DNA from 2 places in the Streptomyces sp. Q2 genome. Region 2 is predicted to be linked to the other one. Evidence: riboswitches for the same ligand, from Rfam matches in the RefSeq annotation. Region 2 holds a riboswitch; the other holds the start of a gene.

Region 1 (15,170 bases), on a different contig from region 2:
TCGTCGGCGGAGAGCAGGTCGCCCGGCTCCTCGGCGACGCGCACCTTGAACAGCCACCCGCCCTCGAAGGGAGCGGAGTTCACCAGCGACGGGTCGTTGACGACGTCCTCGTTGACCTCGGTGACCTCGCCGTTGACCGGGGAGTACAGGTCGGAGACCGACTTGGTCGACTCCAGCTCGCCGCAGGTCTCGCCCGCGGTCACCGCGGCGCCGACCTCCGGGAGCTGGACGAAGACGACGTCACCGAGCGCGTTGGCCGCGTGCTCCGTGATGCCGACCGTCGAGACGCCGTCCGCGGCGGCCGACAGCCACTCGTGCTCCTTGCTGTAGCGCAGCTCTTGGGGGTTGCTCATGGCCTGAATTCTCCTGTACGCGGGGGAGTGCTGGTGAATGAGGGACTGCTGGAAACGCACGTGAGCAGCGGAAATGTGCGCAGGGTCACGCGCACGGACCGCTCAAGTGTCTACTTCTGGCGCTTGAGTCTCTACTTGCGGCGCTTGTAGAACGGCAGCGCCACGACCTCGTACGGCTCGTGGCTGCCCCGGATGTCCACACCGACACCCGGCGTGCCCGGCGCCGCGTGCGCGGCGTCGACGTACGCCATCGCGATCGGCTTGCCCAGCGTGGGGGAGGGCGCGCCGGAGGTGACCTCGCCGATCACCTCGCCGCCGGCGACGACCGCGTACCCGGCACGTGGGACGCGACGCCCCTCGGCGACCAGGCCGACGAGGACGCGCGGGGGGTTGCTCTCGGCGCGGGAAGCGGCCGCGGTGAGCGCCTCGCGCCCCACGAAGTCGCCCTCCTTCTCGAACTTCACGACGCGTCCGAGCCCGGCGTCGAAGGGCGTCGACGACGTCGACAGCTCATGCCCGTACAGCGGCATGCCCGCCTCCAGACGCAGCGTGTCCCGGCAGGACAGGCCGCAGGGGACCAGGCCGATGCCCTCGCCCGCCTTGGTCAGGGCCTGCCACAGCTCGACCGCGTGCTCCGGCTTCACGAACAGCTCGAAGCCGTCCTCGCCGGTGTAGCCGGTGCGGGCGATGAGCGCCGGGACGCCGGCGACGGTGCCGGGCAGGCCGGCGTAGTACTTCAGGCCGTCCAGGTCGGCGTCGGTGAGGGACTTCAGGATCCCCGGCGACTCGGGTCCCTGCACGGCGATCAGGGCGTAGGCGTCCCGGTCGTCGCGCACCTCGGCGTCGAAACCGGCGGCCCGCTCGGTCAGCGCGTCCAGCACCACCTGGGCGTTGGAGGCGTTGGCGACGACCATGTACTCGGTCTCTTCGAGCCGGTAGACGATCAGGTCGTCGAGGATGCCGCCGTCCTCGCGGCAGATCATGGTGTAGCGGGCCCGGCCGGCGCCGACGGACGCGATGTTGCCCACGAGCGCGTAGTTCAGGAACCGGGCGGCCTGCGGGCCGGTGACCGTGATCTCGCCCATGTGCGAGAGGTCGAAGAGACCGGCCCGGGTGCGCACGGCGGTGTGCTCGTCGCGCTCGGAGCCGTAGCGCAGGGGCATGTCCCAGCCGGCGAAGTCGGTCATCGTCGCGCCGAGCGCGCGATGCAGGGCATCGAGCGCGGTGTGACGGGGTGCGGTGCTGCTCATCGGACGGTCGTCTCCCAAGGCATGACGGCGAGGTCGTTCCTCCCCATCTGTCATCGGAACCTGAGAGGTTCGTCATGACCCCGCGCAGGGGTGGTCACGACTTGCACCTTGGGTGGAGCCACTGTGGCAGCGGCCCGCTTTTCAGATGTGCCTCGCCCGCGCGGTAACGGGGACCTGAGAGATTCAAGGGAGGGACTTGCTCCTTCGGCGCCCCAGCGACGTACGGCTGGGGACTCTCCCGCGCGGATTCAAACGGCCGGTATGCAGTTGGCGCGCACATCATCGCACGCATCTTCGGTGCGCGGCAGGCCGCATCTGTAACCGGCCTGTGGCAGTAAGCGCATGAAAACAGGAGACACCCCGTATTACCTTCTCTTTACACTCGACGGGGAGGGGAACTCGTGACCCGCCCCAGGGGAGGACGATCACGGTGAACAGGACCACGGCGTACGCCACGACCTCGGCCGTCGCGCTGCCCGAGCAGCCCGCGGCCAAGGCCCGCCAGGCGTGCGGGACGCGCCCGGGACCCGTCCTCCGCGACCTGCGCGAACGCGAGGGCCACAGCCCGCACGCACTGCTCTTCGGACCCCGCGACCTCGTCGTGATCACCGGCCTGCCCGGCAGCGGCAAGTCCACGCTGATGCGACGCACGGTCAAGGGCCTGCGGATCGACTCCCAGGACACCCGCGACCGCTGGGACGGCCGGCTGTCCCGCTTCCTGCCGTACGCGGTCTACCGCCCGCTCGTCCGCCTCGCCCACTACGCCGGACTGCGCCGCGCCCTGCGCTCCGGCGAGGGCGTCGTCGTGCACGACTGCGGCACGCAGGCCTGGGTACGCGGCTGGCTGGCCCGCGAGGCCCGCCGCAGGGGCGGCATCCTGCACCTGCTGCTGCTCGACGTCACTCCCGGCACGGCCCTGGCCGGCCAGCGCGAACGCGGCCGGGGAGTCTCGAGGTACGCGTTCCTGCGCCACCGCGGCGCGGCCTCCCGCCTGATCAGCTCCGTGGAGAAGGGCGACCTGCCCCAGGGCTGCGACTCGGCGGTCCTGATCGACCGGGACGCGGCGAACGTCCTGCGCCGGATCGGCTTCACGGGCTGACCCGCGAGCGTCCGCACCCGCTAGCCTTTCAGCCACAGCAGTGGTACTCGGCAGGCGGTAGGCGGCAGATGGACTTCCCGGCGGATCTCGCAGCGGGCTTCTCGGAGTTCCCGGCACAGGCGCACCCCCATTCGCACGGCGGATGGCCCGGCAACGAGCTGGAGGAGGTGCTCTCCGCCTCCCTCGGCGTCCCCGGGGCCGGCGGGCGGATCATCGAGGTGCTCGGCCGCAGCTTCGTGTGGGTGCCGCTGCCCAGCGGCGGCGGCCCGCACAGCGGCCCGCTCGACCTTCCCACCCTGGAGATCGACGGCCAGGCCTATGTGCCGGTCTTCAGCTCCGAGGAGCAGTTCCGTCAGGTCGTCGGCTCGCACCTGTCGTACACCATCGCGCCCGCGGTGGAGTTCGCCCGCGGCCTGCCCCCGCAGGTCGGCATCGCCGTGAACCCGGACGGCACGGTCGGCGTCCCGCTGCCCCCGGCCGCCGTGGCCGACCTGTGCCGCTCCGGCCGCACCCCGCTGGACGGTCCGGCGAGCGGCGGCCGCGTCAAGGTCTACGAGCCCGACTGGAAGGACGACCCCGTCGACTTCCTCGCCGCCGCCTCGGCCGAGTTCGCGGCGACGGGCGTCGTCCTCACGGCCCGCCGCTGCCTCGCGGCGATCGAGACGGCGGACCCGGTGATGTTCGTCGGCGTGGAGCTCTCCCACGCGGAGGCCGCCGACCTCCGCACGATCCCCATGGACGCCCTGGCGAGGGCCCTGGGCCGCGCCCCGGCCCCCTGGCCGGTCAACCTGGTCCTCCTGGACGTGGCGGACGACCCGGTGGGCCACTGGATGCGCGAGCAGGTCCGGCCCTTCTACCAGTACGGCTACTGAGGTAGTCAGGGGCGCGGGGAACTGCTCGACAAGCCACAATCGTGCCGCACCCGCCCACAGACGAGCAGCCCCGAGCTCTCCAGGGCTCAGCCAGCGCAGCGCATAAGCTGGTTACATATCGAGGCAACTTCACGAAGGGGCGGTACAGGTGAGCGCCAGCGGCATCGCGGCCGGTCAGGTCGAGCACATGCTGCGCCAGGTGACGCCCGGGCGCTACGACGCCTACGAGGCACTCCTGCGCGCGCTGGCCACCCCCTCCTCCGGCCAGGTCTGGATGCTCCTGTGGCACGGCCAGGCAGGCTCGCCCGACGCCCAGTACGGGAACATGGAGGTCGACGGCTACGGCTACGCCCCGTGCGTGACCTCGGCCCAGGAACTCTCGGCCAGCGGCTGGAACCGCTCCTACGAGGTCGTCGACGGCATCGACGTCGCCCGCACCCTCTACCCCGACCACTACGGCCTGTGGCTGAACCCGCACGCCCCCGGCGGCGGCGTCGGCATCCCCTGGCTCGACCTGCGCCGGATCGCCACCGGTCTGGAGCGCCAGCCCGCCGGTCCGCTCCGGCTGTCCGAACCCGGCATCGAGATCCCGCAGTTCTACGCCCTGATGGCGCAGAACGCCCACCGCACCCCGGCCGTCCGCTCATTGCGCCGCGCCTGGGTGCAGCCCGCGCTCGGGGCACCGTATCTGGCCATCGGTCTCGACGTGTACGACACCAGCCCGCCGGCCGTCGACTCGGTGCGCGCGATGATGCAGCAGTCGATCGGAGCGGTCCCGGACGGGCTGCCGGTGTCGACGGTGGCGATGTCCGACGAGTACGACCCGGTGGCCCTGTGGATGCGGGCGAGCGCCCGCCCGTTCTACGACCGCGAGGCCCATGCGGCGCCCGCCCCGGCCCCCTCCTCGGTCCAGGCTCCGGCGGCCGGATACGGCTATCCGCCGGCCCGCGGCGGATACTGACCGACCGTCATCCCGGCCCCGGTGGCCCGGCATGTCTCCGCGCGTAGAACAGGGTGGATAGTACCCGTGTATCCCCAATGTCCTAACTAGCCTGCGTCCGACCCGCGTTACCCGGCGTCCGGATAACGGAACCCTCCAGCCCGCATCACGTTTATGCATCCTTTCACCGCCAAGTCTGGCAACAGATCGCCAAAGCGTTGAAGACTCCGGCACCAGGGGCCTTTCGTCCCTGTGTACGACGGACTGATCAATGCCGCCACAGCGGCAAGTGCGGGCCGGCTACCGCCGGTTGAGAGGGGTCCCTGCCAGATGACGGCACCATTGCACGAGCCGACCGCGGAAGCGGCCCCGAGCGCGGCCGAAGAAGCGGCGCTGGTCAGCGCCGATGCGAAGGCCGTACAGGGACGCTCCCTGGGCCGGATCGCCTGGGAGCGCCTCAAGCGGGACAAGCTCGCCCTGACGGGTGGCGTCGTGGTTCTCCTCCTCGTGGTGATCTCGCTGCTGGCCCCGGTCATCACCGGGATCCTCGGGCAGGACCCGAACGAGTACCACGAGAACCTCATCGACCCGCTGTTCGGAACGCCCACGGGCTCCCTGGGCGGCATCAGCGGCGAACACCTGCTCGGCGTCGAGCCGGTCAACGGCCGCGACATCTTCGCCCGCATCCTCTACGGCGCCCGGATCTCGCTGCTGGTGGGCTTCCTGTCCGCCCTGGTGGCCGTGATCCTCGGAACGGTGCTGGGCATCCTCGCCGGGTTCTTCGGCGGCTGGATCGACTCCCTGATCAGCCGGGTGATGGATGGTCTGCTCGCCTTCCCGCAGCTGCTGTTCATCATCGCGCTGGTCTCCGTCATGCCGAACGACATGCTGGGGCTGACCGGGTCGAGCGTGCGCGTCTTCGTGATGATCCTGGTCATCGGCTTCTTCGGCTGGCCCTACATCGGACGCGTGGTGCGCGGCCAGACACTGTCGCTGCGCGAGCGCGAGTACGTCGAGGCGGCCCGGTCGCTGGGCGCGGGGCGGCTGTACATCCTGTTCAAGGAGCTGCTGCCGAACCTCGTCGCCCCGATCGTCGTGTACACGACGATGATGATCCCCACCAACATCCTCACCGAGGCGGCGCTCAGCTTCCTGGGCGTGGGCGTCAAGCCGCCCACCGCCTCGTGGGGCCAGATGCTCTCGAGCGCGATCGACTACTACGAGTCGGACCCCATGTACATGGTGGTCCCGGGCGTGGCGATCTTCATCACCGTGCTGGCCTTCAACCTCTTCGGCGACGGCGTCCGGGACGCGCTGGACCCGAAGGCCTCCCGTTGAACCGCGGACCCGATCCAAGCGCAGCACCCCAACTGTCCCGTGGCATTCACACGGGGTCTCTCATCAAATCCGGAGGATCCGAGATCGTGACTACCCAACGCACCTCAGGGCGGCGGAAGCAGGCGTTTGCCGCTGTCGCCGCGGTCGCCGCGCTGCTGACCACGGCGGCGTGCGGCGGCGGTGGAGATGACGGCGACAACGGTTCGGCGACCGGCGCCGCCGGCTTCGACGCCGCGAACAACAAGGTCGCCCAGGCTTCTGCCGCCAAGAAGGGCGGCACGCTGAAGTTCGGTGGCGCCCAGGATGCCGACTCGTGGGACACCACGCGCGGTTACTACGGCTTCATGTGGAACTTCGCGCGCTACTACAGCCGTCAGCTCGTCACGAACAAGACGGAGCCCGGAAAGGCCGGCGCCGAGCTGGCCCCGGACCTCGCCACCGGTCTCGCCAAGGTCACGGACGACGGCAAGACCTACACGTACACGCTGCGCGACGGCGTGACGTGGGAGGACGGCAAGCCGATCACGTCCAAGGACGTGAAGTACGGCATCGAGCGCGTGTGGGCGCAGGACGTGCTGTCCGGTGGTCCGGTCTACCTGAAGGACGTTCTGGACCCGAAGGGCGAGTACAAGGGCCCGTACAAGGACACCTCCCCGGACAAGCTGGGTCTGAAGGCGATCGAGACGCCGGACGACAAGACCGTCGTCTTCAAGCTGCCGGCCGCCAACTCGGACTTCGAGGAGATGCTGGGTCTGATCTCCGCGTCCCCGGTCCGCCAGGACAAGGACACCAAGTCCAAGTACGCGCTGCACCCGTTCTCCTCCGGCCCGTACAAGTTCCAGTCGTACAGCCCGGGCAAGGACATGACCCTGGTCCGCAACACCGAGTGGAAGCAGGCCTCGGACCCGATCCGCAAGGCCTACCCGGACAAGATCACCGTCAAGTTCTTCTCGGACGCCAACCAGCTGGACCAGCGTCTGCTCAACGGTGACCTGGACCTCGACCTCAACCAGACCGGCATGTCGCCGCAGGGCCGCACCACCGCCCTGAAGCAGCACAAGGCCAACCTGGACAACCCGGTCTCCGGTTACATCCGCTACGCGACCTTCCCGCAGAGTGTGGCGCCGTTCAACAACGTCGAGTGCCGCAAGGCCGTGATCTACGGTGCCGACCACGTGTCGCTGCAGACCGCGCGTGGTGGCCCCATCGCCGGTGGTGACATCGGTACCAACATGCTGCCGCCGTCCGTGTCGGGTGCCGAGGGCCAGAAGTACGACCCGTACGAGATCGCCGGCGCCAACAAGTCCGGCAACGCCGCCAAGGCCAAGGAAGCGCTGAAGGCGTGTGGCAAGCCGAACGGCTTCTCCACCACCATCGCCGTCCGCAACAACAAGCCGGTCGAGGTGGCCACCGCCCAGTCCCTGCAGGCCTCGCTGAAGAAGGTCGGCATCAACGCCCAGATCGACCAGTTCGACGGCTCGCAGACCACCGGCATCATCGGCAGCCCCGAGAACGTGAAGAAGAAGGGCTACGGCATCATCATCATGGGCTGGGGTCCGGACTTCCCGACCGTCCAGGGCTTCGGTATGCCGCTGTGGGACAGCAAGTACATCCTGGAGAGCGGTAACAACAACTTCGCTCTGATCAAGGACAAGGCGATCGACGGCCTGTTCGACGACTACATCACCACGCTGGACGACGCGGGCAAGACCAAGATCGCCACGGAGATCAACCACAAGGTGATGGAGGGCGCGTACTACCTGCCCTTCGTCTTCGAGAAGTTCATCAACTGGCGCTCGGACAACCTGGCGAACGTGTACACCACCGACGGCTACAGCGGTATGTACGACTTCGTCAACCTCGGTCTGAAGTCCGCAAAGTAGTCCCGGCGCACCCGCCACACGGCACGAAAGGCAGGTGAAGGCCGGCGCAGCGTGATCGCGGGCCACCGGACAACCTCCGGTGGCCCGCGGTCCGCGGCGGGCCGAGAGCTGTGCTCGCTTACCTCATCAGGCGGTTGTTCGCCGCCGCAGTGATGCTCGTGGTCATCATCATGGTGGTCTTCGGCATCTTCTTCCTCGTCCCCAAGTGGGCGGGGGTAGACATCGCCTCGAGCTTCGTGGGCAAGCAGGCCGACCCGGCCGCCGTCGAGGCGGTGCGGCAGAAGCTGGGTCTCGGCGACCCGATCTACGTCCAGGTCTGGGAGTTCTTCAAGGGCATCTTCGTCGGCCGCACCTACTCGGGCGGCGGTGACATCACCGAGTGTGCCGCGCCGTGCTTCGGCTACTCCTTCCGTAGCGAGCAGGCCGTCTGGCCGGTGCTCACCGACCGCTTCCCGGTGACCCTGGGGCTCGCGCTCGGTGCAGCCGTGCTGTGGCTGATCCTCGGCGTCGCGGCGGGCGTGCTCTCCGCGCTCAAGCGGGGAACCTTCTGGGACCGCGGCGCGATGCTCATCGCGCTCTCGGGTGTCTCTCTCCCGATCTACTTCACCGGCATGCTGTCCCTGTCGATCTTCGTCTTCGGGCTGAACTTGTTCGACGGGCAGTACGTGCCTCTGGACGAAAGCTTCGGCGGATGGTTCGGCGGCATGATCCTGCCGTGGATCACCCTCGCGTTCCTGTACGCGGCGATGTACGCCCGGATCACCCGGGCCACCATGATGGAGATCCTCGGCGAGGACTACATCCGCACCGCCCGCGCCAAGGGTCTCAAGGAGCAGACCGTCATCGGCAAGCACGCCATGCGCTCGACGATGACGCCGATCCTGACCATGCTCGGCATGGACCTCGGCGCCCTCATCGGCGGCGCGATCCTGACAGAGACCACGTTCAGCCTGCCCGGCCTCGGCCAGGCGGTGCTCAACGCCATCAAGAATCAGGACCTGCCCATCATCCTGGGCGTCACCTTGATCACTTCTATCGCGGTGCTCTTCGCCAACCTCGTGGTGGACATCCTGTACGCCGTGATCGACCCCCGAGTGAGGCTCACGTGACCGAACTCAGCAAGAGCGGAGCGGCCGTGGGCGAGCCCACCGGTTCCTCGCCCGCTCCGACCTCCTTCCTGGAAGTGCGCGACCTGAAGGTGCACTTCCCCACCGACGACGGCCTGGTCAAGTCCGTCGACGGGCTCAGCTTCCAGCTGGAGAAGGGCAAGACCCTCGGCATCGTGGGCGAGTCCGGCTCCGGCAAGTCGGTGACCTCGCTCGGCATCATGGGCCTGCACACCGCCGGCCAGTACGGCAAGCGCAAGGCGCAGATCTCCGGCGAGATCTGGCTGGACGGGACCGAACTCCTGTCCGCCGACCCGGACTACGTGCGCAAGCTGCGCGGCCGCGAGATGGCGATGATCTTCCAGGATCCGCTGTCGGCGCTGCACCCGTACTACACGATCGGCCAGCAGATCGTGGAGGCGTACCGGATCCACCACGACGTCGACAAGAAGACCGCCAAGCGCCGCGCCATCGAGATGCTCGACCGGGTGGGCATCCCGCAGCCGGACAAGCGCGTCGACAGCTACGCGCACGAGTTCTCCGGCGGTATGCGCCAGCGCGCGATGATCGCGATGTCGCTGGTCAACAACCCCGAGCTGCTGATCGCGGACGAGCCGACGACCGCCCTGGACGTGACCGTCCAGGCGCAGATCCTCGACCTGATCCGCGACCTGCAGAAGGAGTTCGGCTCCGCGGTCATCGTCATCACCCACGACCTGGGCGTCGTCGCCGAACTGGCCGACGACATCCTGGTGATGTACGGCGGCCGCTGCGTCGAACGGGGCCCGGCCGACAAGGTGTTCTACGAGCCCCGGCACCCCTACACCTGGGGTCTGCTCGGCTCGATGCCGCGCCTGGACCGCGAGCAGCAGGAGCGTCTGATCCCGGTCAAGGGTTCCCCGCCCTCGCTGATCAACATCCCGTCCGGCTGCGCCTTCAACCCGCGCTGCCCGTACGCGGACCTCCCGAAGGACAACGTCACCCGCACCGTCCGCCCCGAGCTCGCCGAAGTGGGCAGCCGGCACTGGGCCGCCTGCCATCTGGGCACGGAGCAGCGGGAGCGTATCTGGACCGAAGAGATTGCGCCGAAGCTGTGAGTGACGACGAGAAAGCGGTGACGATTCCCGCGCAGGGCGATGCCCCTCAGATGGAGGGCGCCGCCGCCACCCTCACGAAGGACCCCGCCCCCGGCGAGGTCCTGCTGAAGGTGACCGGGCTGAAGAAGCACTTCCCGATCAAGAAGGGCCTGCTCCAGCGGCAGGTCGGCGCGGTGCACGCGGTCGACGGCATCGACTTCGAGGTCCGCTCCGGCGAGACGCTCGGCGTCGTGGGCGAGTCCGGCTGCGGCAAGTCCACCATGGGCCGGCTGATCACCCGGCTCCTCGAACCGACCGCGGGCAAGGTCGAGTTCGAGGGCAAGGACATCACGCACCTCGGGGTCAGCGGCATGCGTCCGCTGCGCCGCGACGTGCAGATGATCTTCCAGGACCCGTACTCGTCGCTGAACCCGCGCCACACCATCGGCACGATCGTCGGCGCTCCCTTCAGGCTGCAGGGCGTCGAGCCCGAGGGCGGCATCAAGAAGGAAGTGCAGCGGCTGCTGTCGGTCGTGGGTCTCAACCCCGAGCACTACAACCGCTACCCGCACGAGTTCTCCGGCGGCCAGCGCCAGCGCATCGGCATCGCCCGCGCGCTCGCGCTGAACCCGAAGCTGGTCGTCGCGGACGAGCCGGTCTCGGCCCTGGACGTGTCGATCCAGGCGCAGGTCGTGAACCTGCTGGACGACCTCCAGCAGGAGCTGGGCCTGACGTACGTGATCATCGCGCACGACCTGTCCGTCGTCCGCCATGTCTCGGACCGCATCGCCGTGATGTACCTCGGCAAGATCGTGGAACTCGCCGACCGCGACGCGCTGTACCGGGCGCCGATGCACCCGTACACCAAGGCGCTCATGTCGGCGGTGCCGATCCCGGACCCGCGCCGCAAGTCGGCCAAGAGCGAGCGCATCCTGCTCAAGGGCGACGTGCCCTCGCCGATCTCGCCGCCGAGCGGCTGCCGGTTCCACACCCGGTGCTGGAAGGCGACGGAGATCTGCAAGACGACCGAGCCGCCGCTCGTCGAGCTGAAGCCCGGCCAGCAGGTCGCCTGTCACCACCCGGAGAACTTCGAGGACCAGGCCCCGCAGGACACCGTGCTGCTGACGGTCGCCAAGGAGGCGGCCGAGCTGGTCGCGGACGAGGTGCTGGCGGAGTCGGCGGAGACGTCGGCGGCGGTGGCGGCGGAGGTCTCCAAGGAGACCGGCGTCACCAAGGACGCCGACGCCACCAAGGACACCAACGACAAGTAGCCCACAACCGAGCCCCCGCCTTCCATCGCAAGGCGGGGGCTCGGTGCTGGGTGAGAATGTCAGGGTGCTTCAGCAACTGTTCAGCCCGTCCGTCCAGCACACGCTCGACCTGATCGGCATCTTCGTCTTCGCCATCTCCGGCGCCCTGCTGGCCGTCCGCAAGAACTTCGACGTCTTCGGCATCGCCGTCCTCGCCGAGGTCACCGCGCTGGGCGGCGGGCTGTTCCGCGATCTGATCATCGGGGCCGTACCGCCCGCCGCCTTCACGGACCTCGGGTACTTCGTCACCCCGCTGCTCGCCGCCCTCCTGGTCTTCTTCCTGCACCCGCACGTGGAACGCATCCAGGCCGGCGTGAACGTCTTCGACGCGGCCGGCCTCGGCCTGTTCTGTGTCGCCGGCACGACGAAGGCGTACGAGTACGGGCTCGGCCTGCCCCAGTCGGCGGCCCTGGGTCTGGCCACAGCGGTCGGGGGTGGTGTGCTGCGGGACGTGCTCGCCAACGAGGTGCCCTCGCTGCTGCGCTGGGACCGCGACCTGTACGCGGTCCCGGCGATGGTCGGCGCCACCCTGGTCGTCCTGTGCATCCACTACGACGTCCTCAACCCGCTCACCAGCTCACTCGCGGTCGTCACCGCCTTCGTTCTGCGGCTGCTCGCCATGCGGTTCCACTGGCGAGCGCCGCGTGCGTGGAACCGCCGGTCGACCGTGCGGGAGGAGTAGCGGCTCCCAGGCCCAGTTGTTCGGTCAGCCAGCGGAAGGCGGGCACCACCTGCGGCCGCCACAGGGCCATGGTGTGGCCGCCCGCGCTCTTCGGGACGTAGACCACGTGCACGGTCGTCGGCGCCTTCGCCACCTGTTCGAGGGCCACGGCCGCCTCGTAGCCGTCGTGTGGCTGACCGGAGAGGTAGAGCGCGACCGCGGGCGGGGTGTGGGCCTTGCGCAGCAGCAGATAGGGGTTGTTCGCGTCGCGCAGGACGGGGTTCTGGGCAGGCAGCGAACCGCGTTCGCCGATCGGGTCGTTGTACCCGGACAGGCTGACCGCGGCCCGGTAGCGGTCGGGGTGCGCGACGGCGAGCTTCGCCGCGCAGTGCGCGCCCGCCGAGTACCCGGCCACCGCCCAGCCCGCGGGGGCGGACTGGGTACGGAAGTTGTCCATGACCATTCTCGGCACGTCCACGCTGAGCCAGCTGTCCGCGTTCACCGTGCCCGGGATGTTGGCGCAACCCGGGTCCACGCCGGCCAGCAGGTTGGTGCGCGGGGCGACCAGGATGAACGGCGCCACCTCGCCATCGCGCATCAGCGGCAGCAGCTGTTCGTCGGCGTGCAGGGACCCGAACCAGGCCTTCGCCGAGCCGGGATAGCCCGACAGCAGCTCGACGACCGGGAATCTGTGGTGCCGGTAGGCGGGTTCGCCGTACTGCGGCGGCAGCCAGACGTAGACCTCGGCGTTCACGCCTGACACCCGGCCCTTGAGCTGCGTGACGCGTACGCCGCCGGCCCGCGTGAACGTCTGCCGGACCTTGGGCAGCCGCTGCAGCGCGATCCCTCCGGTGCCGTCGGCGCCCAGGTCCACGGCCTGCTGGACGTGGTCGCCGGTGCCGAGGAGGTCGGCCCAGTTGTCGTAGAGGTTGTTCTGGTTGTTGACCAGTGTGAAGACCAGGGCGACCGCCGTGCCCTGCGCGAACAGCAGCATCAGCACCCGGGCCGAGACGCGCAGGGCCCGGTGTCCCCGCATCCGTGACCACAGGATGAGCGGCAGCGCGAGGGCGGCGACGGCCGTCGCGATCAGGGTGTAGAGGAACGAAGTCCCGGTGAGGCTCATGTCTGGGGAGAGGGCCGGACGAGGGTCCGGGTTGACGGATGTGTGGGGACACTTACCGAAAAATTTCCCTAGCCTCACCTGAGGCGCCGCGATCGGCGTCATACCGCCGTAACGAAGAAAGCTACCGCTTAGTAATCACCTGTTGTACCGTTCAGGCATGCCAGAGACAGCTACCGTGCGCGCCGTCATCGGCGACAGCGAGTTCGACCGGGACACCGCCCTCACCCTGCGCGAACCCGGGGTCTACGACATCGACCTCTCCGCCGGCTGGACGATCATCAGCGCCGTCAACGGCGGCTACCTGCTCGCCGTCCTGGGCCGCGCGCTCGCCGACGCCCTGCCGCACGCCGACCCGTTCAGCATCTCCGCGCACTACCTGACCGCGTCCCAGCCGGGCCCGGCGGTCGTCCGCACGGACGTCGTCCGCACCGGCCGCACGCTGTCGACCGGCCAGGCCTCCCTCTTCCAGTACGACGACCAGGGCCGCGAGGTCGAACGCATCCGTGTGCTCGCCTCCTACGGTGACCTGGACTCGCTGCCGGACGACGTCCGCACGACGGCCGAGCCGCCCGCCTTCCCGCCCCTGGACCAGTGCTTCGGACCGGAGGACGGGCCGGCCCCCGTCGACGGCAGCTCGGCGATCGCCGACCGGCTGATGCTGAAGCTCGACCCGTCGACGCTGGGCTGGGCGCTCGGAGCGCCCTCCGGCAAGGGGGAGATGCGGGCCTGGTTCGGGCTCGCCGACGGCCGTGACGCCGACCCCCTCTCGCTGCTCCTCGCGGTCGACGCGCTGCCGCCCACCGCCTTCGAGATCGGCCTGTCGGGCTGGGTGCCCACGGTCGAACTGACGGTCCACATCCGGTGCCGCCCGGCCCCGGGCCCGCTGCGTGTCTCGATCACCACCCGCAACCTCGCCGGCGGCTTCCTGGAGGAGGACGCCGAGGTCTGGGACAGCGCCGACCGGCTGGTCGCACAGTCGCGGCAGCTGGCCCGGGTCAGGCTCGGCTGAGGGGTCCGGCCCGGCAGGTCGAACGCCCCCCGCGCGGGCCGTACGTCGGCGAGGGCCGCCAACTGCTCCAGTTCGCCGACCGGGTGGAGGCCCTCCCCGCCGGAAGTGCGCGAGAACTGGCCCGCGCGGCGCCTCTGTCACGGACCTGTACCAGCGAGCAGGTGACGGGCGGAAAGGGAACCCCAGGTCACACGAATCTCGTGAGCCGCGCTTTGCCTTACGCACAGGCCAGGGACAGGGCGGGCCCAACGAAGCCCTAAGAGACGTTGGTTGAGTGCCCGCCTCAGGACTCCCTCATCCTTTCTGGAGTTGTTCCTCATGAAGCGTGTGCGTCTCGTTCCCGCCGTCGCCCTGCTGGCGCTCTCGCCCCTCGCCCTCCTGGCCTGCGGTGCGGGCGACTCCTCGTCCTCGTCCTCGAACAGCGGCAACTCCGGGCAGCAGAGCTGTCAGCCACCGTCCGGCGCGCCGAGCGGCAACCCGTCGGGGCGGCCGAGCGGCGCCCCGTCGGGCGCCCCCACCGGCGACGCCACCGCCAAGCCGTCCGGCACCCCCTCCGGCATGCCGAGCGGCGGGTCTTCCGGCGGGCCCGGCGGAGGGCAGGGCGGCCCCGGCGGGGGGCAGGGCGGCGGCTGTGGCGGTCCGGGTGGTGGCGGCGCACTGCCGAGCGGCAGCCCGAGCCGGTAGACGAGGCGGGGCCGAGTCCGGACGTCGTGGCACCGACGACCGGGCCTCGCGTGGGACAGGGGCGGCACACCCGGCGACGGGGTGCCGCCCCTGTCCCACGCGAGGCCCGGGCTCAGTCCAGCCAGTGATCACGGCCGACGCTGATCAGGCGCAGCTGCCGGGTGGCCACCTGGACGACCCGCTCGCGCTCCTCCTCGGAGGCGTCCAGCGACTCCAGGAACAGGGAGGCGGTGATCAGCATCTGGTCGACGTACAGGTTGGCCAGCATGAGCAGGTCGTCCTCGCTCCAGCCCGCGGACTCGGGGTCCTTGGCCAGCTCGGCCTTCACCTCCTCGCCGAACCGGGCCAGTTGTTCGCGTATCGCCTCTCGCACCGGCTGGACTCCGCCGTGTCGCTCCCGGGCGATAAAACGGACATGTGCGGGGTACTCGGCCACATGACGGGCGATCAACTGGACAGCGCGTGT
Region 2 (15,170 bases):
CCGAACGGCGCCGGCAAGACCACCGCCCTGCGCGCCCTCGCCGGCCTCGCCCCGCTCACCGGCGGCCACCTGCGCCTGGACGGGGCCGAGTTGGACCGTACGCCCCCCGAGTCCCGCCCGGTCGGCGTCGTCTTCCAGGACTACCTGCTCTTCCCACACCTCTCCGCCCTGGACAACGTGGCCTTCGGGCCCCGCTGCCACGGCGCGACCAAGACGGAGGCCCGCGCGCAGGCCGCCGAGTGGCTGAACCGCATGGGCCTCGCCGACCACGCCGGTGCCAAGCCCCGCCGCCTCTCCGGCGGCCAGGCCCAGCGCGTCGCCCTGGCCCGAGCCCTGGCCACCAGTCCCCGTCTGCTCCTCCTCGACGAACCCCTGGCAGCCCTGGACGCCCGCACCCGCCTGGAGGTGCGCGCCCAACTCCGCCGCCACCTCGCCGAGTTCGAGGCCGTCGCCGTCCTGGTCACCCACGACCCGCTGGACGCCATGGTGCTGGCCGACCGGCTGGTGGTCGTGGAGCACGGCCGGGTCGTCCAGGAGGGCACACCCGCCGACATCGCCCGTCACCCCCGCACGGACTACATCGCACAGCTGGTCGGCCTCAACCTCTACAGAGGCCAGGCCGAAGGCCACACGGTCCGTCTGGACGCCGGCCCCGCCATCACCACCACGGAGGACCTCTCCGGACCGGTCTTCGTCGCGTTCCCCCCGAGCGCCGTGACCCTCCACCGCGACCGCCCCACCGGCTCCAGCGCCCGCAACCTGTGGCGCTGCGAAGTGGCCGGCCTGGAGACCCACGGCGACCAGATCCGCGTGGACCTCACCGGCGGACTCCCCCTCGCCGCCGACCTCACGACGGTCGCGGCGGCGGAGCTCGACCTGCACCCGGGCGCACCGGCCTGGGCAACGGTCAAGGCGAGCCAGACTCACGCATACCCGGCATAAGCCCTGCCTCCGACTACCGTGGGGGCCCCACTCCCCACCCCCAACGAGGCCCTCTCCATGAGCCTGAGCATCCGCAACCAGCTCCCCGGCACCGTCACCGCCGTCACCCCCGGCGAGGTCATGGCCACGGTCAAGGTCCGCCTCACCGGCGGCCGGAACCTCACCGCGGCGATCACCCTGGAGGCCGCCGAGGAACTCGGCCTCGCCGCGGGTTCCGCCGTACACGCCCTGGTGAAGTCGACGGAGATCTCCCTGGCCACCGCCCCCGTCGAAGGCGTCTCCATCCGCAACCAGCTCGCGGGCACCGTCCGCGACCTCACGACCGGCGGCGCCATGGCCTCCGTCAAGGTCGCCCTCGACGGCGACGACCTGACGGCGGTGATCACCAGGGACGCCGTGACGGACCTGGCCCTCGCACCCGGCACGGCGGTCGTCGCCCTGATCAAGTCGACCGAGATCTCCCTCGCGACCCCGTAACGCACAGGGGCTCCGCCCGACGAACCGACGCACAGGGGCTCCGCCCGACGAACCGCCGGACGGAGCCCTCATCACCTAGTGGCCCTCACCACGTACTACGCGTCAGTCCTCCCGAGTACTACACGTCAGTCCTCGTACGCCTCCAGCGGCGGGCAGGAGCAGACCAGGTTCCTGTCGCCGAAGGCCTGGTCGATCCGACGCACCGGCGGCCAGTACTTGTCCGCCACCGACACACCGGCAGGGAAGACGGCCTCCTCGCGCGTGTAGGCGTGCTCCCACTCCCCGCCCAGCGCTCCGGCGGTGTGCGGCGCGTTCCGCAGCGGGTTGTCTTCCGCGGACCACTCGCCATTGCCAACCTTCTCGATCTCCGCACGAATGGCGATCATCGCCTCGCAGAACCGGTCGAGCTCGGTCAGGTCCTCGGACTCGGTCGGCTCGATCATCAGCGTGCCGGCCACCGGGAAGGACATCGTCGGCGCGTGGAAGCCGTAGTCGATGAGCCGCTTGGCGACGTCGTCGACGCTCACACCGGTCGCCTTGGTCAGCGGCCGCAGATCGATGATGCACTCGTGCGCGACCAGCCCGCCCGGGCCGGTGTAGAGCACCTGGTAGTGCGGCTCCAGACGCTTGGCGATGTAGTTGGCACTGAGCACCGCCACCTGCGTGGCCCGCTTGAGCCCCTCCCCGCCCATGAGACGGACGTACGCCCACGAGATCGGCAGGATCCCGGCGGACCCCCAGGGCGCGGCCGAGATCGGCCCGACGCCCGTCTCCGGTCCGGCCGCGGGCTGCAGCGGGTGGTTCGGCAGATACGGCGCCAGGTGCGCGCGCACGCCCACCGGGCCGACACCCGGCCCACCGCCGCCGTGTGGGATGCAGAAGGTCTTGTGCAGGTTCAGGTGCGAGACGTCACCGCCGAAGTGCCCCGGCTTGGCCAGGCCCACCAGCGCGTTCAGGTTGGCACCGTCGACGTACACCTGCCCGCCCGCCTCGTGCACCTGGGCGCAGATGTCGGCGACGTGCTCCTCGAAGACACCGTGTGTCGACGGGTAGGTGATCATCAGCACCGACAGCTCGTCCCGGTACTGCTCGATCTTCGCCCGCAGGTCCTCGACGTCGATCTCGCCGTCACCGGCGGTCTTCACGACGACGACCTTCATCCCCGCCATGACCGCGCTGGCGGCGTTGGTGCCGTGCGCCGACGAGGGGATCAGGCACACGGTCCGCTGATCGTCACCGTTCGCACGGTGATACCCGCGTACGGCGAGCAGCCCGGCCAGCTCGCCCTGCGAGCCGGCGTTGGGCTGCAGCGACACGTTGTCGTACCCGGTGACCTCGGCGAGCCGCTCCTCCAGCTCGCGGATGAGCGTGAGGTAGCCCTGCGCCTGCTCGGCGGGCGCGAACGGGTGCAGCTGCCCGAACTCGGGCCAGGTGACCGGCTCCATCTCGGCGGTCGCGTTGAGCTTCATGGTGCAGGAGCCCAGCGGGATCATGCCCCGGTCGAGGGCGTAGTCGCGGTCGGCCAGGCGGCGCAGGTAGCGCAGCATCGCGGTCTCGGAGCGGTACTGGTGGAACACGGGGTGCGCCAGGTACTCGTCGCTCCGCAGCAGCGCGTCCGGCAGAGTCTCCTCGGTGACCGCGTCGAGCGCCTCGATGTCGCCCTCGACCCCGAACGCGGCCCATACGGCGCCCAGCTGGGCCCGCAGAGTGGTCTCGTCGCAGGCCATGGACACGTGGTCACCGTCGACGAGCCGCAGATTGACGCCGTTGGCCCGCGCGGCCGCGACGGTCTCGGCGGCCCTCCCCGGCACCCGGACGGTCAGCGTGTCGAAGTAGGAGCCGTGCACGACCTCGACCCCGCCGGCCGTCAGGCCCGCGGCGAGGACCGCGGCGTACCTGTGGGTGCGCCGCGCGATGGTCCGCAGGCCGTCGGGGCCGTGGTAGACGGCGTACATACCGGCCATCACCGCGAGCAGCACCTGCGCGGTGCAGATGTTGCTGGTCGCCTTCTCCCGGCGAATGTGCTGCTCACGGGTCTGCAAAGCGAGCCGGTACGCCTTGTTCCCGTCGGCGTCCACTGACACCCCGACGAGCCGTCCGGGCAGGCTGCGCGCGAACTTCTCGCGCACCGCCATGTATCCGGCGTGCGGGCCGCCGAAGCCCATCGGCACACCGAAGCGCTGCGTCGTGCCGACCGCGATGTCCGCGCCGAGCTCCCCCGGGGACTTCAGCAGCGTCAGCGCCAGCAGATCGGCGGCGACGGTCACCAGCGCCCCGAGTTCGTGCGCCTGCTCGATCACGGGCTTGATGTCGCGTACGGCACCGGAGGCGCCCGGGTACTGGAGCAGCACGCCGTTGATCTCACGCCCGGCGATCTCGGCCGGAATACCGTCGCTGAGATCGGCGACCACGACCTCCACACCGGTCGGCTCGGCGCGGGTCTCGATCACCGCGATGGTCTGCGGCAGCGTGTCCGCGTCGACCAGGAAGAGGCCCTTCTTGTTCTTGCCCATGCGCCGCGACAGCGCCAGGGCCTCGGCGGCCGCGGTGCCCTCGTCGAGCAGCGAGGCGCCCGAGGTCGGCAGCCCGGTGAGGTCGGCGACCATGGTCTGGAAGTTGAGCAGGGCTTCGAGCCGCCCCTGGGAGATCTCGGGCTGGTAAGGGGTGTACGCCGTGTACCAGGCGGGGTTCTCCATGACGTTCCGCAGGATGACGGGCGGCGTGAAGGTCCCGTAGTACCCGAGCCCGATCATGGAGTCGAGAACCTGGTTCCGGTCGGCCAGCGAGCGCAGCTCGGCCAGCACCTCGGCCTCGGTGCGGGCCCCCGGCAGCTCCAGCGTGTCGGCGTTCTTGATCACGTCCGGGACCGCGGCGGCGGTGAGCTCGTCGAGCGAGCCGTACCCGACCTGCGCGAGCATCTTGGCCCGCGCCTCCTGGTCGGGCCCGATGTGGCGCTGCTCGAAGGGGATTCCCTGCTCGAGCTCGGAGAGCGGAATGCGATGGGCGGTCATTACGGAGGCCTCCTGGTCTGACACGACCTTCGAGGGTCACCGCGGCGCGGGTACCCGGACGGCCTCCCCCTCTGTCATCTCAACCTGAGAGCTTCACCGGACACCCGAGGGCACCCGACTTTCACCGTCGGTGAGAGCGGAAGCCGTCGACGCCGTCGGCACCCGCCCTGCTTTCCAGAGTGACCTCGTCCGTGCGGTACGTGGGCCTGAGAGATTCCGGGGAGGATTTGCTCCTTCGGCGCCTCCGATGATGTCTGGAGGACTCTCCCGCACGGGGTCAGCAGCCGTTTGTCAGCGTACCAGCGCGGTCCACGCTCCAACCTTCGAGTGGCCGCCTTCCAGATTCTGCTCTTTTGTAGTGCCTACGGATGAGTTGCGACCATGTGGAGGGCCCGTGCAGACCGACATCGATCCGCGCAACCTGATCGGCCGCAAGGCGTTCGACCGCAACGGCACCAAGCTCGGCACCATCGACGAGGTCTACCTCGACGACGCGACCGGTGAACCGGAGTGGGCCGCCATACGCACCGGCCTCTTCTCCCGGGACGCCTTCGTCCCCCTGGAACCGAGCGAACTGATCGAGGGCACCCTCCACGTCCCCTACGACCGCGCCCTGATCAAGGACGCCCCCGACTTCGGCGTGGGCCGCCACCTCTCCCCCGAACAAGAACTCCAGCTCTACCACCACTACGGCCTGGACCTGGGCGCCCCTCCCCCCATCCCGGACCACACCTTCGGCAAACTGGCAGGCACCGACGACCCCTGACCCTCACAGCCACCCCGCCGCCAACCTGCGGGCAATCGTGCCGCTCGGGGCGGCACCAGTGGGCCCAGGCGGCACAGGCGCCACCCCGTCAGCCTGCGGGCAGTCGTGCCGCTCGGGGCGGCACGGGTGGGCGCAGGCGGCACCCCGTCAGCGCCGGGCTGCGCCACCCACGCCCGGCCCACACCAACTCCGGTCACGCACGAACCCCGCGAACCGCGAACCTCCGTCCGCAGACGCCCCCGCATCCCCTCTCGGCCGACGCGGGTGCACCTCGCGCACCCATCCCGCCGGCCCACCTCCCACCTCCCACCTCCCACCAACTCATCCGGACACCCACTCATCCGCACAACCCCCACCGCGCTTCACCCCGCCCGCACCCGGCCCCCCTCCGCCGAAGACGCCCCGCCCTCAGCCGCCCCAGGTCGTCGCTCCACCAACGGCAACGGCTCCGCCGGCTCCAGGTCCGGATCGTCGACCCGGAAGGTCCGCACACGCCCCGGCTCCGAGTCCGGTGTCTCGAACCGCACGGTCACCCGCCCGAGCCCGCTCCCCTGCACCCACCCGTGCCCGTACTCGGCATGGGCGACATCGTGCCCCGAGACCCACCGCCGCTCGACCGGCGCGGCCGGCTCCACCGCGGGCACCTCGTCGGCGTCCTCCACCGACCCGGCGCTGTCCGCCAGCTCCCCCGCCGCCTGCGCGAACAGGTCCTCCTGTGTGTAGTCGGCCAGGCCGCTCACGCCCACTCCCAGCAGCCGCACACCCCCTGTCGTGTCCACCGAGTCCAACAGGCGCGCGGCCGCCTCCCGCACCACCGCCGGATCGTCCGTGGGCCCCCGCAAGGTCTCGGACCGGGTCAGCGTCGAGAAGTCGTATCTCCGCACCTTCAGCACGATGGTCCGCCCGGACAGTCCCGAGCCCCGCAACCGCCGGACACACCGGTCGGCCAGCCGCTGCACCTCCAGCCCCACCCTGACCCGGTCGTGGATGTCGACGTCGTACGTGTCCTCCACGGACACCGACTTCGCCTCCCGCTCGGCCACCACCGGCCGCTCGTCGTGCGCCAGCGCCATGGCGTACAGCGCGTGCCCATGGGCCTTGCCCAGCAGCCGTACGAGTTCGTCCTCACCCGCCTCGGCGATCTCGTCGATCGTGTGGATCCCGGCCCGCCGCAGATGGTCGCCCGTGGTCGGCCCCACCCCCGGCAGCGTCCGCACCGACATCGGCCCGAGCAGGGCCCGCTCGGTCCCCGGTTCGATGACCACCAGTCCGTCGGGCTTGGCCTGCTCCGAGGCGATCTTCGCGAGCATCTTGGAGGCGGCGAGGCCCACCGACCCCGTGAGCCCGGTGACGGCCCGTATGTCGGTCCTCAGCTTCGCCCCGGCCAGCCGCGCCGACGCGTCGTCCCAGGCCGCTCCCCCGGCCTCCAGGTCCACGAACGCCTCGTCCAGGCTCAACGGCTCCACAAGAGGCGACAGCGCCCGCAGAAGCCCCATCACCTGCTCGCTGATCGACCGGTAGAACGCCCCGCGCGGCACCAGATACGCCGCGTTCGGGGCGAGCCGACGCGCCTGGGCCATCGGCATCGCCGAATGCACTCCGAAGACCCGTGCCTCGTACGACGCCGTGGCCACCACGCCACGCGGCCCGAGCCCGCCCACGACGACGGCCTTCCCGCGCAGGCTCGGCTTGGAGGCCTGCTCCGCCGAAGCGAAGAAGGCATCCATGTCGAGATGCAGGATCGTGGGCGCGCTTCTCACATCTCCGATGCTGCCCTACGCCACTGACAATGCCGTCTCCGAAGAGCGGGGCGGACTGTCAGACCGCCCGGTTGCGCCGCCGCGCCAGCTCGTCCGCGGGGTTGTGCCCGACAAGGGTCTCCCCGGTGTCGATCCGCTCCCCGTGCAGCTGAGAAAGCGCGTTCTCCACGTCCCGCCACACGACACCCACGGCGATCCCGAAGATGCCCTGGCCGCCCTGCAGCAGCGCGTGGACCTCGTCCGGCGAGGTGCATTCGTAGACCGTGGCACCGTCGCTCATCAACGTCATGCGCTCCAGGTCGCAGAAACCGCGTTCCCTCAGGTGCTGAACGGTGGTGCGGATGTTCTGCAGCGACACCCCGGTGTCCAGAAAGCGCTTGACGATCTTCAGGACGACAACGTCCCGGAAGCTGTAGAGACGCTGCGTCCCCGACCCGTGGGCGGGCCGCACACTCGGCTCGACGAGACCGGTGCGGGCCCAGTAGTCCAGTTGCCGGTAAGTGATACCGGCGGCCGCGCAGGCCGTCGGACCGCGGTAGCCGATCTGCTCGGACGCCATGGACGTCGCCCCTCCGCTGCTCGGCACGGCCGTCGGTCGCTGCGGAGCGTGATCGGCCGCGTTGCTGTGAAGCGGGTACGGACCGCTCGCCCCGAGACCGCGTCCGGGGGCACCCCCAGCCGTACCGTCGCCGCTGCTTCTCACGCCGACCTCCGTCCTTGACCTGCCTTCTCGACGGTAGGCAGTCACCAGGGGCGCGTCAACGATCGCCACACTCGGCACGCCGGGTGATAATCACCCTTCGAGTGGTTTCCCGCACCCCACCGCGGGGAAAGGCTAGCCGAATGTGCTCGGAGCGGCCCGCAGGACTCTCTCACGCGCCGCTGGCAAATGCCGGCATTTGAGGCGTCAACGGACCTTGCCAGGCCCCGCGGGCTGGTTCGCCCACGAGGCGGCGGACGCCTCACTGGCTGCTGGTTCCGAAGTCCTCGGGCGAGATCTGGTCGAGGAACTCGCGGAACTTCTCCACCTCGTCCTCCTGCTCGTCCGGAATCGCGATGCCGGCGTCGTCGAGCACACCGTCACTGCCATAGATCGGCGTCCCGGTGCGCAGGGCCAGCGCTATGGCGTCGGACGGCCGGGCGCTCACCTCGACACCGCTGGCGAAGACCAGCTCCGCGTAGAAGACGCCTTCACGCAGGTCCGTGATGCGCACTTCGGTGAGCTCCTGCCCGACGGCCTCCAGCACGTCCTTGAACAGGTCATGGGTCAGCGGTCGAGCGGGGGCCATGCCCTGCTGCGCGAAAGCGATCGCCGTAGCCTCCCCAGGCCCGATCCAGATGGGGAGGTAGCGGTCGCCTCCCACTTCACGCAGGAGCACGATCGGTTGGTTGGAGGGCATTTCGACCCGGACACCTACGACATCGAGCTCGTTCACACAGCAACCCTAGGCCGTGCCCGGGATGTTTGGGTAGTCGGGCAGGGAACGGGTGGCCTATCCGACCCGTGCGAACCCTCCCGCTTCACGGCAGCCGCACGCCCAGCGCGGTCTGCACGAGCGCCGCGTGCAGCTTCACCGTGAGCCCCGCCAGCTCCTTCGTACGGGCCTCGGCGTGTGCCCTGGTCTGCGGGTTGCGATGGCGCCTCAGCGGGGCCACCACCTGGTCGACCAGCCCCGCCTCCCGGTCGGCCGCCGCCTTCATCACCCGCAGATGCCGCGGCTCGATCCCGAACCGCCCGAGCTCGACGATGAGCGAGGCCACAGTGGCCGCCTCGGCGTCGTACGCCCCGTCGGGCAGCGGAGTGATCAGCCCGTAGGACTCCCACTCCTGAAGTTCCTGCTCGCCGATCCCGGCGGCGGCCATCAGCTCGGCCCGCCCGATCCTGGCCGCCGTCGGCGCCTCGATTTCCGCGAGACCCTCGCCGTCCCGCTGCCGGCTCACCGTCGGCAGTGGCGCGGCCTCACCGCGTTCCATGGCGTCAAGGTGCTCGCGGATCACCTTGAGTGGCAGATAGTGGTCCCGCTGCATCCTCAGGACGTGACCGAGGCGCTCGACGTCGTCGGCGCTGAACTTGCGATACCCCGACGGGGTCCGCTGCGGCTCGATGAGCCCCTCCGACTCCAGAAAACGGATCTTGGAGATGGTGACTTCGGGGAACTCGTCACGCAGCGCGTTCAGCACCGTGCCGATGCTCATCAGCCCGCTGTCCGTGGCGGCGGTACCGTGCCCGGCACCGCCGCTCGGTGTTTGCAGCATGGACCTTCCCGGGAGGGTCAGTAGCCCCGCTGGCTCGCGTAGAAGACCAGCCGGTACTTGCCGATCTGCACCTCGTCACCGTTCGACAGAGCGACCTGGTCGATCCGCTCACGGTTGACGTACGTGCCGTTCAGACTGCCCACGTCGGCCACCGTGAACGAGCCGTCCGGACCACGGCGGAACTCAACGTGCCGACGGGAGACCGTCACGTCGTCCAGGAAGATGTCGCTCTGCGGGTGACGCCCGGCCGTGGTCAGATCGCCGTCCAGCAGGAAGCGGCTGCCCGAGTTCGGACCACGACGCACCACCAGGAGCGCCGAGCCGAGCGGCAGCGCGTCGACGGCAGCCTGCGCCTCCGGGGAGAGCATGGGCATCTGCGTCTGGCCCGTGACCTCGGCGTCGTAGGCCTCGAGCCCGGAGATGGAGATCGTGGACGTCGTCTCGGAAGGACGCTCGGGCGTTGCCCCGGCCCGCAGCGGAGCGCCGCAGTTGGAGCAGAAGCGGCTGTTCTCCGCGTTGCGGTTACCGCACCTCGTACACACCAGGGCCGACATAGGGGAAAACCCTCCACCCGAACTTGAGGTTGACGGTTGCCCGAAACCTATGCCTCCGGACTGGGCAGGGTCAACTGACGGCGCGCCCTGACCTCCGGAAACGTCATCACCCGGACCATCGAGCTGGTCCCGGAACAACGGCCGCTGGCCTTCCGCGTCGGGCTGTGCGCGATGACGGGCGGTCGCATTGTCGCTGCCCTCTCGCGCGCTCTTGCCGAACAACTTCGCAAACAACTTCACGGGCGATTCCCCTTGACCGAAACAGACCCGCCCGTGGGGCAGGACGAACCCTGATTGAACACACCGGTCGATCCGGACATCCTCACAACGTCCGTGTCCACCGGACAGTTTCCACCACGCACCACCCAATCGGTGCGCCGACCCCCCGCAACCTCATGCCCTAGCCGGACGTCCCCCATGCACCCCCGGTTCACTGGGAGGACGACCGAGCGTAGTCAGGCCGCTTCGCCGCTCGCAAGGCGTCCACGACGATCTTGTCCGACCGCTCGACGGTCACGGTGGCCTGCTCCTTCTCGAGAGTCTGCACCACGCCTCCAGGGATGTTGAGCGCCGGTTCGAGGTCCTGCGGCTTGCCGATGACCTTGAAACGGTAGGGGGTGTTGATCTTGTTCCCGTCGACGCTCACGCTCTTGCCGGAGTCGGCCAGATAGGTGCCCGCGACGACCCGCACGCCGTTCACCTGGATCGCCTCGGCCCCGGCCGCGCGCAGCTCCTGGATCGCGTCGAGCAGCATGTCCGCTTTGACCGCCCCCTTCATGTCGTCGACGGTCATCGTGATGCCCGGTCCCTGCGCGGCCACCGTGCCCGCCAGGATGCCGAGCTGCTTCTCCTTCTCGACCGTCTGCTTGCGGGCCTCCTCCGCCTGGTCCGAGCTGTTCTCCAACTCGTCCCGCTGCTTCTCGAGACCCTGTTTCTCGTCTTCAAGACGCTGTGTACGGTCATCCAGTTCATCGAGGATACGAACAAGATCTTCCTGACGCGCCCCCCGCAGAGCGCTGTCACTGTCACTGTTCGACGCCACCTGCACGGCGAGGCCGAATCCCAGCCCGAACAGCAGTACCGCGACGATGAGTTGGGCCCTGGTGACACGCGGCGGCCACAGCCCGTCCACCAGCCGCTGACGGCCGGTCAGCTGCGGCGGCCCCTCGGAGGCGTCCGCGGCCGCCGCGGGAGGCTCGGCGGTGACTTCCTCCGGCAGCTCCCTGCGCAGCCTGTTCTCCGGCGTCTCGTCCTGGTTGCTCATCCGCCTCACGCCCGGAACACATGCCGGCGGATCGCCGCGGCGTTGGAGAAGATCCTGATCCCGAGCACGACCACGACACCGGTGGACAGCTGGGCACCGACGCCCAACTTGTCGCCCAGGAACACGATCAGCGCGGCCACGACCACGTTCGACAGGAACGACACGACGAAGACCTTGTCGTCGAAGATGCCGTCGAGCATGGCCCGCAGACCTCCGAAGACGGCGTCGAGGGCCGCCACCACGGCGATCGGCAGATAAGGCTCGACAACCGCCGGAACCTCGGGACGGACCAACAGGCCGGCCACGACTCCGACGACGAGGCCCAGTACGGCGATCACGATGTGCCCTTCTCACTTCTCGGCTGTGCTGTACGTACGATCACACTCGGTGCGGCGGGCAGCCGGAGGTCGTCCGCCACGGAAATGGCGGTCCGGATGCCGTAGTTCTCCTGCAGGGCATGCAGATACAGGCCGTCGGCGCTGTTCTGGAACCTGGTGCTCAGCCGCTTGCCGTCCCCCACGGCAAGCACCGTATACGGCGGAACGAGCGGCTTGTTGTCCACCAGTATCGCGTCGCCCGCGGCCCTGATCGCCGACAGCGCCGTCAGCCGCTGCCCGTTGATCGACACCGCCTCGGCGCCCGATTCCCACAGTCCGTTGACCACCCGCTGCATGTCCCGGTCACGCACCCGCCCGGTGTCGGAGAACCCGGAGGTCTCGCGGGGGCCGCCGTCACCTCCGGAGGTGGCTTCCTTGGCGTCGTCCACGACCAGTTTCACCCCGGGGCCCCGCACGGCCGTGGCACCCGAGAGAATGCCCACGAGTTCCGCCTTTTCGCTGCCGCCGCTGTCCCTGAGGGCCGCCCGCTGGCGCGCGCTCACGTCGTCGCGCAGCTCGTCGACGGAGTCCTCCAGCTTGTCCGCGGCCTCGGTCTCCCGGTCGATGCGGTCGATCAGTTCCTCGCGCTCCTTGGCGACGACCGGAGCGGCCACCCGGGCCTGGGCGGCCCCGACGGTCACGACCAGTGCGGCGAGCACCAGGCCGGCGGCCAGACCCAGCTTCGACCGCAGCGTCTTGGGCAGCCCTCCGTCGCCCGCTTCCTTCTTGCGGACGGCGGCCTCGGCGTACCCGTCGTCGAGGCTGTGGTCCATGACGTTGGTGAGCAGCGACATGGACGCGTCCGGGCGCGAGGGGCGCGGAGGAGTGCTCCGAACGGGGGGCTGCTGCGGCATGCCGCACATCGTCGCACGTCGCGACCACTACCTCCGAATGGCCCCACCGGCGTGCCGGGCAGGCCCCGTGGGGACACCTGCCCGACACGCACGCGTACGAGGGTTCAACGCCCGGCGCTGTCCACGACCGCCGCCCACTCGTCCAGCAAGGCCTGGGCGGAGGCGTCGTCCGGCCCCTCCGCCCACAGGTGAGTGACCGCTTCCGCCGGGTCCGGCAGCACCATGACCCAGCGCCCGTCGGTCTCCACCACCCGCACACCATCAGTTGTGTCCACGAAGCGATCTCCAGCCGCCTCGACGACCCGCCGCATCACCAGGCCCTTGACGGCCCAGGGAGTCGCCAGATCCCGCTTGAGGACGTGCGCCCGGGGAATCCGCGCATCGATCTGGCTGAGCGTCAACTGCGTCCGCGCCACCAGCCCGATCAGCCGCACGAAGGCCGCCGTACCGTCGAAGACACTGCTGAACTCGGGGACGATGAACCCGCCCTTGCCGTCCCCGCCGAAGATCGTCGTCTCGTCCCGACCGACGCGGGTCAGGTCGTCCGGAGAAGTGGTCGTCCACTCCACCTGCGTCCCGTGATACGCCGCCACCTGCTCGGCGATCCTCGTCGTGGTCACCGGCAACGCGACGCGGCCACTGCGCCGCTCCGCCGCCACCAGGTCGAGCATGACGAGCAGAGCGCGATCGTCCTCGACGATCCGCCCCTTCTCGTCGACCAGCGACAACCGCTCACCGACGGGGTCGAACCGCACCCCGAACGCGGCCCGTGCCGACGCCACGATCTCTCCCAGCCGCACGAGCCCCGACCGGCGCCCGTCTGCCGACTCGGTGGGCCTGGACTCGTCGAGCCCCGGGTTGATGGTCAGCGCGTCCACACCGAGCTTTCCGAGCAGGCTGGGCAGGACGAGCCCGGCGCTGCCGTTCGACGCGTCGACGACGACCTTGAGCCCGGACTCGGAAATGCCCGTGGTGTCGACGTTCCGCAGCAACGACCCTGTGTACGAGTCGAAGACACTGGCAGGGAAATGCAGGTCCCCGATCTCACCCGGGAACGCCCGCCGGTACTCCTGCCGTGCGAACACCCGGTCCAGCTTCCGCTGGCTTCCCTGCGAAAGATCAGCCCCGTTCCCGTCGAAGAACATGATGTCCACGGAATCCGGAACACCGGGCGTTGTCCGGATCATGATCCCGCCGGCACTGCCCCGCGCGGTCTGCTGCCGCGCCACCGGCAGTGGCACGTTCTCCAGGTCTCGTACGTCGATGGCGCTGGCCTGCAGGGCGGAGATGACCGCCCGCTTGAGCGCACGCGCACCACGGGAGTGGTCACGAGCCGTGGTGACGGTCGAGCCCTTCTTGAGCGTGGTCGCGTAGGCGCCGGCGAGACGCACGGCCAGCTCGGGCGTGATCTCCACGTTCAGGATCCCGGACACTCCACGGGCGCCGAAGAGGTGTGCCTGCCCTCTGGACTCCCAGATCACCGAGGTATTGACGAAGGCGCCGGCCTCGATGGTCTTGAACGGGTAGACCCGCACATTGCCCTGCACGATCGATTCTTCACCGATCAGGCACTCGTCTCCGATGACGGCGCCGTCCTCGATCCGGGCCGCGCGCATGATGTCGGTGTTCTTTCCGACGACACAGCCCCGCAGGTTGCTGTGCTGACCGACGTACACGTTGTCGTGCACGACGGCCTTGTGCAGGAAGGCCCCGGTTTTCACGACGACGTTCGAGCCGATGACGGTGTGCTCACGGATTTCGGCGCCGGCCTCGACCTTGGCGTAGTCACCGATGTATAGGGGACCGCGAAGAACGGCGTCGGGATGCACCTCGGCGCCTTCCGCCACCCACACGCCCGGGGAGATCTCGAAGCCGTCGAGATCGACGTCGACCTTGCCCTCCAGGACGTCGGCCTGCGCCTTCACGTAGCTCTCGTGGGTACCGACGTCCTCCCAGTAGCCCTCGGCGATGTAGCCGTAGATCGGCTTGCCTTCCTTCATCAACTGCGGGAAGACATCACCGGACCAGTCGACGGAGACATCGGCCTCGACATAGTCGAAGACCTCGGGCTCCATCACGTAGATACCCGTGTTCACGGTGTCCGAGAAGACCTGGCCCCAGGTCGGCTTCTCCAGGAAGCGCTCGACCTTGCCCTCCTCGTCGACGATCGTGATGCCGAACTCCAGCGGGTTGGGCACACGCGTCAGGCAGACGGTGACCAACGCACCCTTTTCCTTGTGGAAATTGATGAGCTCGGTGAGATCGAAGTCGGTCAGGGCATCACCGGAGATGACGAGGAAAGCATCGTCCTTCAGCGCCTCTTCGGCGTTCTTGACGCTTCCGGCGGTACCGAGTGGCTTCTCCTCATTGGCGTAGGTGAGCTCCATACCGAGCTCCTCACCGTCACCGAAGTAGTTCTTGACCAGCGAGGCCAAGAACTGGACAGTAACGACGGTCTCGTTGAGCCCATGCCTTTTGAGCAGCCGCAGAACGTGCTCCATGATCGGCCTGTTGGCCACCGGCAGGAGCGGCTTGGGCATGCTCGAGGTCATAGGGCGAAGGCGTGTGCCTTCGCCTCCGGCCATCACGACGGCCTTCATGTCGGAAGCGTCCTCCTATAAAGAGATGACGGTCTAGCCGACTTCACCCGTCAGATTGTCCCGCACTTTTCCGCCGCGGGCCATCGGGCCGATACAGCCGTTGAATCAGCGAGTTCGGTCGGCCATGGCGTCCGCACGAACCAGGCGGCGGACCTGTACCACGTAGAGGACTCCTGCCCACCAATACAGCGTTGTACCCCATCCGGCGAACGCCCATCCGAAAATAGCACCGAGTGACGCGATCCATCCGCTTCCGTCACTGAGCAGCAGCAGGGGGAAGGCGTACATCAGGTTGAAGGTGGCGGCCTT

The links. Region 2 has a riboswitch for glycine ahead of gcvP (aminomethyl-transferring glycine dehydrogenase). Riboswitches for the same ligand answer to the same signal wherever they lie in the genome.
Region 1: linked by a shared signal. The riboswitch ahead of gcvT (glycine cleavage system aminomethyltransferase GcvT) and the one ahead of gcvP (aminomethyl-transferring glycine dehydrogenase) in region 2 are both predicted to bind glycine.

What each region holds. Positions count from the first base shown of each region.
Region 1 covers NZ_JBXEJE010000030.1:77,624-92,793, reverse strand. The annotation lists gene gcvH (glycine cleavage system protein GcvH) at 1-353, opposite strand, end outside; gene gcvT (glycine cleavage system aminomethyltransferase GcvT) at 485-1,603, opposite strand; glycine riboswitch at 1,641-1,754, opposite strand; glycine riboswitch at 1,755-1,854, opposite strand; gene ACWBNA_RS31005 (AAA family ATPase) at 2,028-2,702, shown strand; gene ACWBNA_RS31000 (enhanced serine sensitivity protein SseB) at 2,771-3,574, shown strand; gene ACWBNA_RS30995 (enhanced serine sensitivity protein SseB C-terminal domain-containing protein) at 3,723-4,535, shown strand; gene ACWBNA_RS30990 (ABC transporter permease) at 4,845-5,852, shown strand; gene ACWBNA_RS30985 (ABC transporter substrate-binding protein) at 5,939-7,735, shown strand; gene ACWBNA_RS30980 (ABC transporter permease) at 7,846-8,844, shown strand; gene ACWBNA_RS30975 (ABC transporter ATP-binding protein) at 8,841-9,938, shown strand; gene ACWBNA_RS30970 (ABC transporter ATP-binding protein) at 9,935-11,188, shown strand; gene ACWBNA_RS30965 (trimeric intracellular cation channel family protein) at 11,253-11,909, shown strand; gene ACWBNA_RS30960 (alpha/beta hydrolase) at 11,818-13,011, opposite strand; gene ACWBNA_RS30955 (thioesterase family protein) at 13,169-14,020, shown strand; gene ACWBNA_RS30950 (hypothetical protein) at 14,339-14,704, shown strand; gene ACWBNA_RS30945 (TetR family transcriptional regulator) at 14,817-15,170, opposite strand, start outside.
Region 2 covers NZ_JBXEJE010000034.1:92,941-108,110, forward strand. The annotation lists gene ACWBNA_RS33420 (ABC transporter ATP-binding protein) at 1-942, shown strand, start outside; gene ACWBNA_RS33425 (TOBE domain-containing protein) at 1,000-1,419, shown strand; gene gcvP (aminomethyl-transferring glycine dehydrogenase) at 1,545-4,430, opposite strand; glycine riboswitch at 4,615-4,710, opposite strand; gene ACWBNA_RS33435 (PRC-barrel domain-containing protein) at 4,825-5,196, shown strand; gene ACWBNA_RS33440 (DNA polymerase IV) at 5,559-6,956, opposite strand; gene ACWBNA_RS33445 (MerR family transcriptional regulator) at 7,015-7,659, opposite strand; gene ACWBNA_RS33450 (bifunctional nuclease family protein) at 7,919-8,392, opposite strand; gene ftsR (transcriptional regulator FtsR) at 8,478-9,212, opposite strand; gene ACWBNA_RS33460 (FHA domain-containing protein) at 9,230-10,135, opposite strand; gene ACWBNA_RS33465 (DUF881 domain-containing protein) at 10,197-11,030, opposite strand; gene ACWBNA_RS33470 (small basic family protein) at 11,036-11,368, opposite strand; gene ACWBNA_RS33475 (DUF881 domain-containing protein) at 11,365-12,270, opposite strand; gene ACWBNA_RS33480 (sugar phosphate nucleotidyltransferase) at 12,366-14,861, opposite strand; gene clsA (cardiolipin synthase ClsA) at 14,967-15,170, opposite strand, start outside.